One region of the Nonomuraea sp. NPDC049649 genome, then DNA from elsewhere that is predicted to be linked to it. Evidence: riboswitches for the same ligand, from Rfam matches in the RefSeq annotation. Region 1 holds a riboswitch; each other region holds the start of a gene.
The links. A riboswitch is a leader RNA that binds a small molecule or an ion and turns the genes downstream of it on or off. The one in region 1 is predicted to bind cobalamin.
Positions count from the first base shown of each region.

Region 1 (4,420 bases):
CCCGGCCAGGATGAGCCGGACCGTGGTCATCCGGCCGCCGGAGCGGGCCAGGACGTACACCAGCGTCAGCGCGCCCAGCGCCCCGATGAACGCGGCCAGCGGCAGCGAGAACGCGCCGAACACCGTGAGGTTGAGGACCAGGACGAGCACCGCGCCGACGCTCGCCCCGGACGAGACGCCCAGCAGCATCGGGTCGGCCAGCGGGTTGCGCACGAGGGCTTGCAGGGCCATCCCGCAGACCGACAGCGCCGCCCCGGCGACGCCGCACAGCAGCACGCGCGGCGCCCGCACGTCCAGCACGATCGTCTCCCTGACCGGCGGCCAGGTGGGGTCGACCAGCGCGGGCACGGCCCGGTGGGCGAGGATGCCCCACACCTCGCCGGCGGCCAGCGGGACGGACCCGGCCGCGATCCCGGCCGTGGCCGCTGCCAGGACGAGGGCGGCGAGCAGGGTCAGGACCAGCGCGTACGGCAGGCGGGGCACGGCGGCGGCGAGCGCGGTCACGAGAAGCGGTCCGGGTGGAGCTGCCCGGCCAGCGACTCGACCCCTTCCGGCACCCGGACGCCGAGCACCGTGGCCGACAGCGGCAGCACCGCGAACCGCTGCTGCTTGATCGCCGGGACGTCCTTGAGCGCCGGGCTGGACAGGAGGAACCTCTTCTTGTCCGCCACCGGCCGGTCGCCGTAGTCGTAGATGACGATCGCCTCGGGCGCGCGGTCGGCCACCTGCTCGAACGACACGTCGCCGAACGCCTTGCCCAGGTCGGCGAAGAGGTTCACGCCCCCGGCCCGGCTGATCATGTCGTTGCCGATGCCGGCCCCGCCCGCGGTGAACGCTGTCTTGTCGCCGCTGTCGTACACGAACACCTTGACCGGCTCGGCGCCCCGCACCTTCTCCTCGACGCTCTCCAGCACGGCGCGCATCTCCGCGACGCGCCGTTCGGCGCGGTCCCGCACGCCGAAGATCCGGCCGATGGTACGGATCTCCTCCTCCAGGAGATCCACGGTCACCGGGCCGTCCGGGCAGGCCTCCAGGCTGAGGTACGCGTCGATCCCGGCCTTGGCCAGCGCTTCCCTGCTGCGCCCTCCCTCGTCGAAGGCGCTGCGGAACCCGCCGTACACGAAGTCGGGCTCGGCCGACAGCAGGACCTCGTACGACGGATACTCCTCCGCGAGCACCTTCACGCTGTCGTAGGCGGCTCGGTACTCGGGCGGGATGCGGTCATCCAGGAAGGCGGTGCCGGCCATCGACCTCTCCAGCCCGAGGGCCAGCATGATCTCGGTGACGTGCTGGTTCATCGTGACCGCCCGCTGCGGGGGCCGCTGGTACGTGGTGGTCACCCCGCAGTTGGTCACCGTGACCGGGTAGCCGGCGGCGGTGGGCCGGGGCGGGGAGACCTGCGCGGTGCCGCATCCAGTCATCAGCGCGACGACCAGCAGGATCGTGAAAGGGAGCGAGCGTGAGCTCGTCATGGGCGGAGCCTTTCCTGACCGGCGTGACAGGGCGGGATCGGTCAAGCAGGCGCCCACGCCGAGCAGGGGAAATGGCGTCGTGTCGGCATCGTGGCATGGCGGCCACCGTCCTCTCTTGGGGAGATCCGCCCCAATTTCTTCGAGGAGGCGACCGCGTGAGTCTCCTGGCTCCCGGGTCAGCGCTCGCCCCGGCCTTCCCACCCGCACGGGCAGTGGCGTGTTCGGGGTCCGCTCGCCGGTCACAGTGGCGGGACCGCGCCGGATTCACACCGGCTTCCTCGTTCCGCCGTCGCCTACGTCCGGCATCGTCTCATAGATGTTCCTGCACCTTCGGAACAGCCTGGGCACATTGACGGGGACGGGGAGAAAGGATACGTTCCGGTGGATTTCACGGTTGTCCAAGGGAAATCCGGTGAGAAGCCGGTGCGGACGCGCCACTGTATCCGGGACGCAGATCCCGGGAGCCAGGTCGCTTGGCAGCCGTGACCTCGGTACATGGGACGCGTCAACCCTGAGGAGGATCGATGAGCGGGCTGTCCACCCCGTCTGCCATTCCCTTTCCACGGCTCGGCCCCTGGCTGCTCGCCGTGCCTGTGCTGCTGCTCGTGGCGTACCTCGTCCTGATGGACAACGGCGCGGTCTCGCAGACGGGCGCCTTCCTGCACGAGCTGATGCACGACGGGCGGCACCTGCTCGGCGTGCCGTGCCACTAGGGGACGGCGTGGTACGGACCTTCGTGGTCAGGGGCCTGCTCCTGGGGCTCCTGGCCGGACTGATCGCGGGCGGATTCGCCTTCGCCTTCGGGGAACCGCAGGTGGACGCGGCGATCGCGCTGGAAGAGGCCGCGGACGGGCACTCGCACGGCCACGGCTCGGAGGCCGAGGTCAGCAGGCCGGTGCAGAAGGCGGGGCTGTTCCTCGCGACCGGGCTGTACGGGGTGGCCGTGGGCGGGATCTTCGCGCTGGTGTTCGCCGGGCTGCGCGGGCGGGTCGGGCCGCGGTCGGACGGGCTGCTGGCGCTGGCGGCGGCGGGGACGGCGTTCGTCGCGGTCATTCTCGTCCCATTCCTGAAATATCCGGCCAACCCGCCTGCCGTCGGCGACCCCGAGACCATCGACAGCCGGACCTTCCTGTACGTGGTGATGGTCCTCGTCGGGCTGGCCGCGGCGGCGATCGCGGTGGCGACGTCCCGCCGCGTCCACGCCGGACCGTGGCCCCGATGGCTCGCCTCCGTGGTGGCGTTCCTCTTGCCGGTGGTGGCCGCCTGGGTGCTGCTGCCCACGGTCGACGAGGTGCCCGACGGCTTCCCCGGCACGCTGCTGTGGGAGTTCCGGCTCGCCTCGATCGGCACCCAACTCGTCTTCTGGGCGGCCTTCGGCGCGCTCTTCGGCTGGGCCTGCGACCGGGCGGCCCAGCGCGGCGCGGCTCCGGTGGGCGCCGCCGCGCCAGGCTGACGTGCTGTTCATCCGGCACGCCACCACCCCGGGTACGCGCGGTTCCTGCTTCCCCACGGACGAGGACGCGGACCCCTCCAGCCTGACCCGGGCCGTCGTCGTGGCCTCGGCGGGGTTCGCCGGGGTCACGGCGGCCTGGGTCGCTCCGGTGAGCGCCGCGCGGCAGACCGCCGTTGCGCTGGGGCTGGCGGTGCGTGAGACGGCCGCGCTCGCGGAGGCGGACTGCGGCCGGTGGGGCGGTCTGTCGTACGAGCGAGTCGCGGAAGAAGAGCCGGACGCGCTCGCCCTGTGGCTGTCAGACCCCGGCGCCGCTCCGCACGGCGGTGAGCCGCTGACCGCGCACGCCGCCAGGGTGGCGCGCTGGCTCGACGGCGTGCGGGAGGAGCCGGACGGAGTCGTGGTCTGCGGTGTCGGCACGATCCGGGCGGCGCTGGCTCACGCGCTCGGGCTCGGCCCGCTCGGCGCCGCCCGCTTCGACCTGGCTCCCCTGTCCACCACCCGGCTTACCGTCACCAGGGACGGCTGGCGGGTCGCCCACGTCAACCGCCCGTTGTGATCACGCGTTGCCCAGCACGCGAGTGACCTCGATCTCCAGGACCACCCTGGACGGGTTCGGCCGGGGCGGCTTGTAGCGGGCGGCGTAGCGGCGCTCGGCGTCCGCGACCTGCTCGGGTTCGGTCCGTACCACGGCCCGGCCCTCCAGCGTCGACCACCGGCGGCCGTCCACCTGGCACAGCGCCACCGGCGCGCCGGTCTCCCCGATGAGCCTGGCCTTGTACGAGGTCCCGGAGGTGATCACGCGGGCGATGCCGGTCTCCAGATCCAGGGTCGCCCCCACCGGCACCACGTGCGGCGGCCCGGCGGAGCGGGCGGTCGAAAGAGTGCACAGGTGCCGCTCCTGCCAGAACGCGGCGAACCCCTCCCCCTGCTCGGCCAGGTTCACGACCCTCCTCAGCTGCTCCGCGAGAGCAGCATCGTACATCCGCAGCTGGTGACGCGGCTGTCCGGCATCGGCGTGAAAGGTTCACGACCGGTGTGCCCTCAGCCTGCGGCGACTCACCGCGTACCGCTCCGTACAGGCTTCGCGGGGTGTCAGCGGCACGCCTGCGTGGAACGATTGGCACGTGCATGTCGGCAGGCCCCTCCTACGTGCCTTGCGTGCCACGGTGTTCGCCGTGGCCTGCGTCCTGGTGTCGGCCGGGATGCACGTTCTGGCCGGTGGCGCCGCCATAGCGCCCGGTGTCCTGGTGCCGGCGCTGATGCTGACCTGGGCCGGGGCGTACGCCATCGGAGCCTGTCAGCGCGGCGGGGGCGTGCTGCTCGCCGCCTGCTCGGCCGCCCAGTACGGCATGCACTGCCTGTTCACCGTCGGCGCCGAGCCGGTGCCGGTTCCGCTGACCCATGTCCATGGCGACAGCGGGGTGGGCATGTTCCTGGTCCACGCGGCGGTGGCTCTGCTGTCGTCGTGGTGGCTGGAGCGCGGCGAGGCCGCCCT
Region 1 is NZ_JBFAOH010000021.1:18,577-22,996, reverse strand. It holds gene AB0J42_RS24295 (iron chelate uptake ABC transporter family permease subunit) at 1-504, opposite strand, end outside; gene AB0J42_RS24290 (ABC transporter substrate-binding protein) at 501-1,472, opposite strand; cobalamin riboswitch at 1,604-1,797, opposite strand; cobalamin riboswitch at 1,835-1,964, shown strand; gene AB0J42_RS24285 (CbtB-domain containing protein) at 1,997-2,185, shown strand; gene AB0J42_RS24280 (CbtA family protein) at 2,194-2,925, shown strand; gene AB0J42_RS24275 (histidine phosphatase family protein) at 2,927-3,481, shown strand; gene AB0J42_RS24270 (pyridoxamine 5'-phosphate oxidase family protein) at 3,482-3,907, opposite strand; gene AB0J42_RS24265 (hypothetical protein) at 4,080-4,420, shown strand, end outside.

Region 2 (4,420 bases), on a different contig from region 1:
GCGAGCGCCCCTACGAGGGGCGCCAGCAGGACGATCGACTCCAGGACCTCCGCGCTCCCGGCTGGCCGGGCGATCAGCCGCTGCAGCAACGACAGCGCCACAAGGTAGACGGCGATCGCCCGGAGCTGCGGATGCGTCAGCGTGAACCGGACCCCCTCCACCGCCTCCCCCCACAGCCCCGCCCGCGGCGGTGCGGGCTCCTCGGCCACGTCCACCTGCCGGAACAGCAGCGCCGCGACCACGAACCCCGCGGCGGGCACCGCCAGCACCGTCACTACGAGCGGCGTGTACAACGGCCCCATGGTTGCGGCGGAGATCAGCGCCCCCGCCGAGGCGACCCCGTACAGCAGCGCGTTCACCGGCACGAACCGGTCCCGCCCGGTCACCGCCGGGAGGTAGGCCTCCACCGACAGCACACTCGTGAAGGCCACCAGCATCACGGCCCCGAGCGCCAGCATGAGGTGAACCTGCGTGACCGTGCCGGTCAGGACGGCGGGCACGAGCGAGCCGAGCGCGACCGCCCCGGCCACTCCCGACCAGACCAGCGCCGACCGGCGTGCCACCCGGTCCACCAGCACGCCCAGCGGCACCGGCAGCAGGAGCGCCAGCAGGCCTGCCAGCAGGATCACCGGCAACACGTCGAGGAGGCCATCCATGTCCAGGAACACGAGGAAGACGCCGGCCAGGCTCGTTTCGGCCCATAACGCAATCTGGAGGACCACGGCACCCGCGACGAAGGGCACGAGAGGCCGGTTGGAAGTGATCATGACGGCATCGTGTCATCGCGCGTGTCCGAGTAGGGTCACGAATCGGGACTGATCACGTGGAAAGGGATCACGATGGAGCCGGTGGCCGTCGGGCTGGTCGGAGCGGGACCGTGGGCCGAGATGGCGCACGCGCCTATGCTGGCCGCGGGCCCGCACACCAGGCTGGCCGGCGTCTGGGCGCGCAGGCCCGAGTCGGCCGCGCGGCTCGGCGCGCCCGTGTACGAGCGGCTGGAGGAGCTGTTCGACGCGTGCGAGGCGTTCGCGTTCTGCGTGCCGCCCGCGGTCCAAGCGGAGCTCGCGGTGCGGGCCGCGCGGGCGGGCAAGGCGCTGCTGCTGGAGAAACCGCTCGGCGACTCGCTGGCGAGCGCGCGCCGCCTCGCCGACGCGGTCGCCGAGTCGGGCGTGCCGAGCCAGCTCGTGCTCACCCTGCGGTACGCGGCGGGCACTCGGGCCTTCCTTGACCGGTGCCGTGAGATCGAGCCGTTCGGCGGGCACGCCGCGAACATCTCCGGCGTCCTCACCGGCGACCATCCGTTCGCCACCCCGTGGCGGCTGGAGCGGGGCGCGCTGCTCGACGCCGGGCCGCACATGCTGGACCTCATGGACGCCGCGCTCGGCCGCATCACCGGGGTGCGTGCCCACGGCCACCCGCTGCGCTGGACCGGGCTGCTGCTGGAGCACGAGGGCGGCGCGGTCAGCGAGATCTCGCTGACCCAGGCCGCGGCCGGCGACCCGCCGCCCGCCACCGCGGCCGTGTACGGCAGGAAGGGCACCGCGGTGCTGACCCCGGGCGGCGATCCGCTGCCCCTGGTGGCCGAGGAGTTCGCCCGCACGGTCCGGGAAGGCGGGCATCCGCTCGACGCCGCCCGCGGCCTCCACCTCCAGCAGGTGATCGAGGAGGCGGAGATCCAGCTCCGTACCCCTTGACGCCGACGCCTAAAGGAGGATTGATAGCGTTTGTCCGACGCGCAGTGCCGCAGCGAAGTCCGGTGAGAGTCCGGCGCTGTCCCGCAACTGTCATAGCCAGGTCGCCTGCCACTGCGTGACGTCATCATCCCTCGTGGAAAAGGGTGATCCGTCGCTTATCGCGGGTCTCTCGGTTCCGACAGTGTGAAAGGACTCTCTCGTGAGGCCCGTACGCAAGGCCCTCGCGGGCGCGCTGCTGGGAACGCTGCTCCTGGCCGGCTGCGGCCAGACCGGCACGACAGCCAACCCCGCCCCCGCCACCAGCCAGACCGCCACCACCGAGACCGGCGCCGGCTTCCCCGTGACGGTGGAGGCCGCCAACGGCAAGGTCACCATCGAGAAGAAGCCCGAGCGCATCGTCTCCCTGTCGAGCGTCCACACCGAGTCGCTCTTCGCCATCGGCGCCGGCCCCCAGGTGATCGCGGTCGACGACCAGTCGAACTACCCGCCCGAGGCGCCCAGGACCGAGCTGTCCGGCTTCAAGCCGAACGTCGAGGCGATCGTCGCCCAGAAGCCCGACCTGGTCGTGGTCAGCGACGACATCGACCACGTGGTCGCCGAGCTGACCAAGGTGAACGTCCCCGTCCTGCACGAGCCCGCCGCCGAAACCCTCGACGAGGCGTACCAGGAGATCCTCGACCTCGGCACCGCCACCGGCAACCTGGCCAAGGCCGAGGAGGTGGTCGACGGCATGAAGACCGCCCTGGACGAGCTGGCCGCCGGGGCCGCCGCCGGGAAGGGCCTGACCTACTACCACGAGCTCGACGAGACCCCGTACTCGCTCACGTCCAAGACGTTCATCGGCCAGATCTACGCCCTCTTCGGCCTGACCAACATCGCCGACGAGGCACCGGACGCGGCGGGCGGCTACCCCAAGCTGTCGGCCGAGTTCATCGCCCAGGCCGACCCCGACCTGATCTTCCTGGCCGACGTGAAGTGCTGCCGGCAGAACAAGGAGACCCTGGCCCAGCGCCCCGGCTGGAAGAACCTCACCGCCGTCAAGAAGGACCGGGTCATCGAGCTCGACGACGACATCGCCTCCCGCTGGGGGCCGCGCGTCGTCGACCTGGCGAAGGCCATCGGTGACGCGGTGGCGAAGACGGCCTCGGAGTAGTGCTCGCCGAGCAGGCCACCGGGCGGGCGCAGGACCCGGTGGCGCAGGTCAAGCCCGCCCGGGCCCGCCCGGGCGCGCTGCTCGTGGGGCTGGCGCTGCTGGCCGCCGTCATGATCGCCGGGCTGCTGGGCGGCGCCGCCGACATCGCGCCCTGGCAGGTCGTCCTCCAGGTCGCCGACTGGCTGCCGCTGGTGTCCGTCGACTCCGGGCTGGCGCCCGTCGAACAGGGGCTGCTGTACGAGCTGCGGCTGCCCAGGGTGCTGCTGGCGGCCGTGGTCGGCGGGCTGCTGGCCATGGCCGGGGCGGGATACCAGGGCGTCTTCCGCAACCCGCTGGCCGACCCGTACCTGCTGGGCGCCGCCGCCGGGGCCGGGCTGACCACCACCGTGGCCGTCGTGCTGCTGCCCGACTCGGCGCCCAGCACGCCCGTCGCGGCGTTCGTCGGCGCCGTCGGTGGCGTCTTCCTCGCCTACGGGCTGGGCAGCGCCGCCGGGAGGAACGGGGGCACCGCGACGCTGGTGCTGGCCGGGGTGGCCGTCACCTCGTTCCTCACCGCGGTCCAGACGTTCGTGCAGCAGCTCGGGGTCGAGGAGCTGCGGCGCGTCTACTCCTGGATCCTGGGCGACGTCGGCGGCGGCTGGGAACAGGTCCGGCTTGTCCTGCCGTACGCGGCCGTCGCCGCGGCGGTGCTGATGGTGCACGGGCGGATGCTGGACGTGCTCGCGGTCGGCGACGAGGAGGCCGGCGCGCTCGGTGTGCGGGCGGCCCGCGTCCGGTTCGTGGTGCTGCTGGCCGCCTCCCTGGCCACCGCCGCCGCGGTGGCGGTCAGCGGGCTCATCGGGTTCGTCGGCATCGTCGTGCCGCACGTGGTGCGGCGGCTCGCCGGCGGCTCCTACCGCAGCGTGCTGCCGCTCTCGCTGATCGGCGGCGCGACCTTCCTGGTCCTCGCCGACCTGCTCGCGCGGACCGTCATCGCCCCCGCCGAGCTGCCCATCGGGGTCGTCACCATGTTCGTCGGCGCGCCGTTCTTCGTGGCCGTGCTGCGCATGACGCGGGGGACCGCGACATGATCCGGGCCGAATCACTGTCGGTACGGCTCGGCGGGCGCGACGTGCTGCACCGGGTGGACCTGCACGTGCACCGGGGCGAGTGGCTCGCGGTCATCGGGCCCAACGGCGCCGGCAAGTCCACGCTGCTCAAGGCCGTCATGGGCGTGCTCGACCACCAGGGGGAGGTGGCCATCGAAGGGCGGCCCGGCCACGGGCTCAAACCCCGCGAACGGGCCCGGCTGATCGCCTACGCGCCGCAGACGCCCGCCCTGCCGCCCGACATGACGGTCTTCGACTACGCGCTGCTCGGACGTACCCCGTACATCCCCTACCTCGGACGGGAGAGCCGCCGCGACCGGGAGATCACCGCGGGCGTGCTGGCGCGGCTCGGACTGACCTCCTTCGCCGCCCGCCGGGTCGGCGAGCTGTCCGGCGGCGAGCGGCAGCGGGTGGTGCTCGCCCGCGCGCTCGCCCAGCAGGCGCCGGTGCTGCTGCTCGACGAGCCCACCACCGCGCTCGACCTC
Region 2 is NZ_JBFAOH010000028.1:5,388-9,807, forward strand. It holds gene AB0J42_RS27595 (hypothetical protein) at 1-767, opposite strand, end outside; gene AB0J42_RS27600 (Gfo/Idh/MocA family oxidoreductase) at 840-1,694, shown strand; cobalamin riboswitch at 1,699-1,822, shown strand; gene AB0J42_RS27605 (ABC transporter substrate-binding protein) at 1,894-2,847, shown strand; gene AB0J42_RS27610 (iron ABC transporter permease) at 2,886-3,917, shown strand; gene AB0J42_RS27615 (ABC transporter ATP-binding protein) at 3,914-4,420, shown strand, end outside.
Region 2: linked by a shared signal. The riboswitch ahead of AB0J42_RS27605 (ABC transporter substrate-binding protein) and the one ahead of AB0J42_RS24285 (CbtB-domain containing protein) in region 1 are both predicted to bind cobalamin.

Region 3 (4,420 bases), on a different contig from region 1:
GCTACGAGCACTACCTGCTCAAGGAGATCTCCGAGCAGCCGGAGACGATCGCCCGCACCATGAGCGGCCGTCTCAACGAGCGGTTCAGCGTGGCCCACCTGGGCGGGCTCAACATGGACGCCCGCGAGACCCGCTCCTTCCGCCGGGTGAAGATAATCGGCTGCGGTTCCGCGTACTACTCCGGCCAGATCGGCGCGCAGCTGATCGAGGAGCTGGCCCGCATCCCGGCCGACGCCGAGCCCGCCAGCGAGTTCCGCTACCGCAACCCCGTCGTCGAGCAGGACACCCTCTACATAGCGATCAGCCAGTCCGGCGAGACGTACGACACGCTCGCCGCCGTGCAGGAGCTCAAGCGCAAGGGCGGCCGGGTGATCGGCATCGTCAACGCGGTCGGCAGCGCCATCGCCCGCGAGGTCGACGGCGGCGTCTACCTGCACGCGGGCCCGGAGGTGTCGGTGGCCTCGACCAAGGCGTTCACCTCGACCGCGGTGGCGTTCGCGCTGCTGGCGCTCCACCTGGGCCGGGTGCGCGACCTGTCGCCGGCCGACGGCCGGCGCATCTGCGAGGGCCTGCGCAGGCTGCCCGACCAGGTGGAGGAGATCCTCACCCAGGGCGACAAGATCGCCGAGCTGGCGCGCAAGTACGCCAAGCACGCGGGCATGATGTTCGTCGGCCGGGTCCGCGGCTACCCGGTGGCCCGGGAGGGCGCGCAGAAGCTCAAGGAGATCTCGTACGTGCACGCCGAGGCCTACCCGGCCAGTGAGCTCAAGCACGGCCCGCTCGCGCTGATCGGCCCGGAGATGCCGACGGTGGCGATCGTCCCCGACGACGAGCTGCTCGACAAGAACCTCACCACGCTCGGCGAGATCCGCGCCCGCGGCGGCAGCGTGCTGATGGTCGGCCACCGCGAGCCGGACGCCAAGCTGGCCGAGGACTGCATCGTGGTGCCCAAGAACGAGATCGAGCTGGACCCGATCCTGCTCACGATCCCGCTCCAGCTCTTCGCCTACCACGCCGCGGTGGCGCTGGGCAGGGACGTCGACAAGCCCCGCAACCTGGCCAAGAGCGTTACGGTCGAGTAGCGGAAAGGCGGGGTTAGCAAACCCTTACCGTTCGGCTGGGTCATAGTCGGAATCCCGCCCGTGTCGCCCGCGGAGGTGAGCGCCTAGGCTCGAAAAGGTGCCTCAGTCAGACCCTCACACTCCCAACCCCGACACTCCCAATCTCGCCCGGATGTACGACTACCTCCTCGGCGGGAAGGACAACTTCGCGGTCGACCGCGAGGCCCTGGACCGGCTGGCCGACCTCATCCCGGAGGCGGTGCCGCAGGCGCGCGCCGCCCGGGGGTTCCTCCAGCGCGCGGTACGATACGCCGCCGCGCAGGGCGTCGACCAGTTCCTGGACGTGGGCAGCGGCCTGCCCACGCAGGGCAATGTGCACGAGGTGGTCCCGGACGCCCGGGTCGTCTACGTCGACCACGACCCGGTGGTGGCCGAGCACGGGCGGGCGCTGCTGGGCGACCGGGACCGGGCGGTCTTCGTCGAGGCCGACCTGCTCGACCCGGTGCGGATGCTGGACCAGGCCGCCGCCCACCTCGACCCGGCCCGCCCGGTCGGGGTGCTGCTGGTGTCGGTGCTCCACTTCGTGCCCGACAGCGTGAACCCGCACGCCGTGCTCGCCTGCCTGCGGGGTGCGCTGGCGCCGGGCAGCCACCTGGCGATCGCGCACGCCACCTCCTCGGGCGACGCCCCGGCGGGCGGCACCCGCCGGGGCCCGGAGGAGATCCAGGCGTTCTTCGGCGACTTCGTCATGGTCGAGCCCGGCCTGGTGCAGGCCCACGAGTGGCGGCCCGACCGGCCGCGGCTGGTCGGCGGCACCCGGCTGCCGCTGCTGGCCGGGATGGCCTGGAAACCTTAGCGGGTGATATCCGGCATGTGTAACTCTGTGTGATCTGTCAATAACCTGAAGTGGATACTTCGGGGGAGGCGGTTCATGCGGCGAAGGCGGTTCCTCACATCGGGCCTGGGAGTGGCCGCCTGCCTGGCGGGCTGCGGCCGGTCTGCGGGGAAGCCGCCCGGCTCGTACGAGATCCTGCCCGGCGGCGAGCGCTGGGGGCGCGTCGCCGACGCGTTCGCCCGGGCGGCCCGCGCGGAAGGCTACAAGGTCGGCGGGCCGGGGCCGGTCACCACGCTCACCGTCACCGGGCTGCCCGCGCTCGCCGCCGCCGCGCTGAACGCGGCCGAGTCGCCCCTCGACGGCGCCACCCCGCTCGCCCGGCTGGCCGGCGAGGTGGGGGTGGTGCTGGTGCCGCAGGACTCGCGGTTCGCCACCTTCGACGCGTTCGGCGCCCACCTGCGCGCCGGTCCCGCCGGGACGCCGCTCGCGGGCGGGCCGCAGGGCTCGCCCGACCATCTGCTGTTCGGGCTCATCGCCCGGGGACTCGGCGCCGACACGCGGCAGGTCGACTACACCGGCTACCCCGGCACCGCCGAGGCCGCGGGCGCGCTGCTGGCCGGGCGCGTCGCCGCCGCGGCCGGCACGCTCGCCGGCTGGCGGCCCTACATCGACGGGGGCCGGGTGCGGGTGCTGGCCGTCTCGTGCGCCGAGCGGTTCCCCGGGGTGGACGCGCCCAGCCTGCTGGAGTGCGGAGTCCGGGTCAACTTCACGAGCTGGAGCGCCGCCGTCGGGCCCGGCGACATGCCCGAGACGGCCCGCGCCGCGGCCGTCGGCATGTGCGAGGAGGTGACCGGCTCGCCCGGCTGGCGCCGCACCTGCCAGGAGGGCGGCTGGTCGGTGGTCCCGCTGGCCGGGGAGCTCTTCGCCGCCTGGGTCGCCGCCGAGATCCGCCGCACCAAGACCGTGCTCCAGGACCTCGGCCTCCTCGAAAGCGGCAAGGGCACAACATGATGTGGTGGTTGCGGAAGCAGCCACTAGATGTAGGATCACGTTCGTTCGCCGGTCCGCCCCCGCCCGGGGCGGCGCAAAAGGGAACCCGGTGCGAATCCGGGGCTGCCCCGCAGCGGTGAGCGGGAACGACCGCCGTCAACGAGCACTGGAAGCCATCCGGGAAGCGACGGCCAGTAGGAGTGTGCCAGACGCCCGCGAGCCCGAAGACCTGCCGGCGATCCACCATGTCCAGGGCCTCGAGGGAGGGCCCGGGGGCGTAGCGGCGCGCGCCGCCGTGCTCTCGCGTGCCCTCACGGGGCCGAGCTCGCGAGGAGAGAGCACGTGACACAGATCGTCGAGGGTGACCGGCGGCAGGCCATCGAGGAGGCCGCCGCCCGGGTGATCACCGACCCGGCGAACTCGCGGGTGGCCGCCGGGCTGCTCGCCGAGGAGATCGCCGAGGAGGCCGCCGCGGAGGGGGTGCGGACGTTCTCCGAATCCGTCGCCGCCACCCACGCGGCCGGGCTGATCCAGGACGGGCTCGCGGAGTTCGTCGCCGCGCACGCCGCCGAGCTGGACGCGCTCGTCCGCGACGAGGCGGACGGCCGCTTCGAGTACTTCGGGCTGCGCACCGTCTACGACCGCTACCTGCTGCGCCACCCCGTCAGCCGGGCCGTGCTGGAACGGCCCCAGCACTTCTTCCTCCGCGTCGCCTGCGGGCTGTCGCGGACCGTCGCCGAGGCCGCCGAGCTCTACCGGCTGATGTCCAGCCTGTCCTACCTGCCCAGCTCGCCGACGCTGTTCAACGCGGGCGCGCGCCGCCCGCAGCTCTCGTCGTGCTTCCTGCTCGACTCGCCGCGCGACGAGCTGGAGGCGATCTACGAACGGTACGGTCAGGTCGCCCGGCTGTCGAAGTACGCGGGAGGCATCGGCATCTCGTGGACCCGGATCCGCTCCCGCGGCTCGCTGATCCGCGGCACCAACGGCCACTCCAACGGCATCGTCCCGTGGCTGCGCACCCTGGACGCCTCGGTCGCCGCGGTCAACCAGGGCGGCCGGCGCAAGGGCGCCGCCTGCGTCTACCTGGAGACCTGGCACGCCGACATCGAGGAGTTCCTGGAGCTGCGCGACAACACCGGCGAGGACGCCCGCCGCACCCACAACCTCAACCTGGCCAACTGGGTGCCCGACGAGTTCATGCGCCGCGTCGAGGCCGACGAGGTCTGGTCGCTGTTCGACCCGAAGGAGGTCCCCGACCTGCCCGACCTGCACGGCGAGGCGTTCACCCGCGCCTACCGGGCCTACGAGGCCGAGGGCCGCCACGTACGGCAGATCCCGGCCAGGACCCTGTACGGCCGGATGATGCGCACGCTCGCGCAGACCGGCAACGGCTGGATGACCTTCAAGGACGCGGCCAACCGCACCTCCAACCAGACCGCCCGGCCGGAGAACGTCATCCACCTGTCCAACCTGTGCACCGAGATCCTGGAGGTCACCAGCGACGGCGAGACCGCGGTCTGCAACCTCGGCTCCG
Region 3 is NZ_JBFAOH010000010.1:193,866-198,285, reverse strand. It holds gene glmS (glutamine--fructose-6-phosphate transaminase (isomerizing)) at 1-1,082, shown strand, start outside; gene AB0J42_RS16515 (SAM-dependent methyltransferase) at 1,180-1,917, shown strand; gene AB0J42_RS16510 (tripartite tricarboxylate transporter substrate-binding protein) at 1,993-2,907, shown strand; cobalamin riboswitch at 2,940-3,138, shown strand; gene AB0J42_RS16505 (ribonucleoside-diphosphate reductase subunit alpha) at 3,229-4,420, shown strand, end outside.
Region 3: linked by a shared signal. The riboswitch ahead of AB0J42_RS16505 (ribonucleoside-diphosphate reductase subunit alpha) and the one ahead of AB0J42_RS24285 (CbtB-domain containing protein) in region 1 are both predicted to bind cobalamin.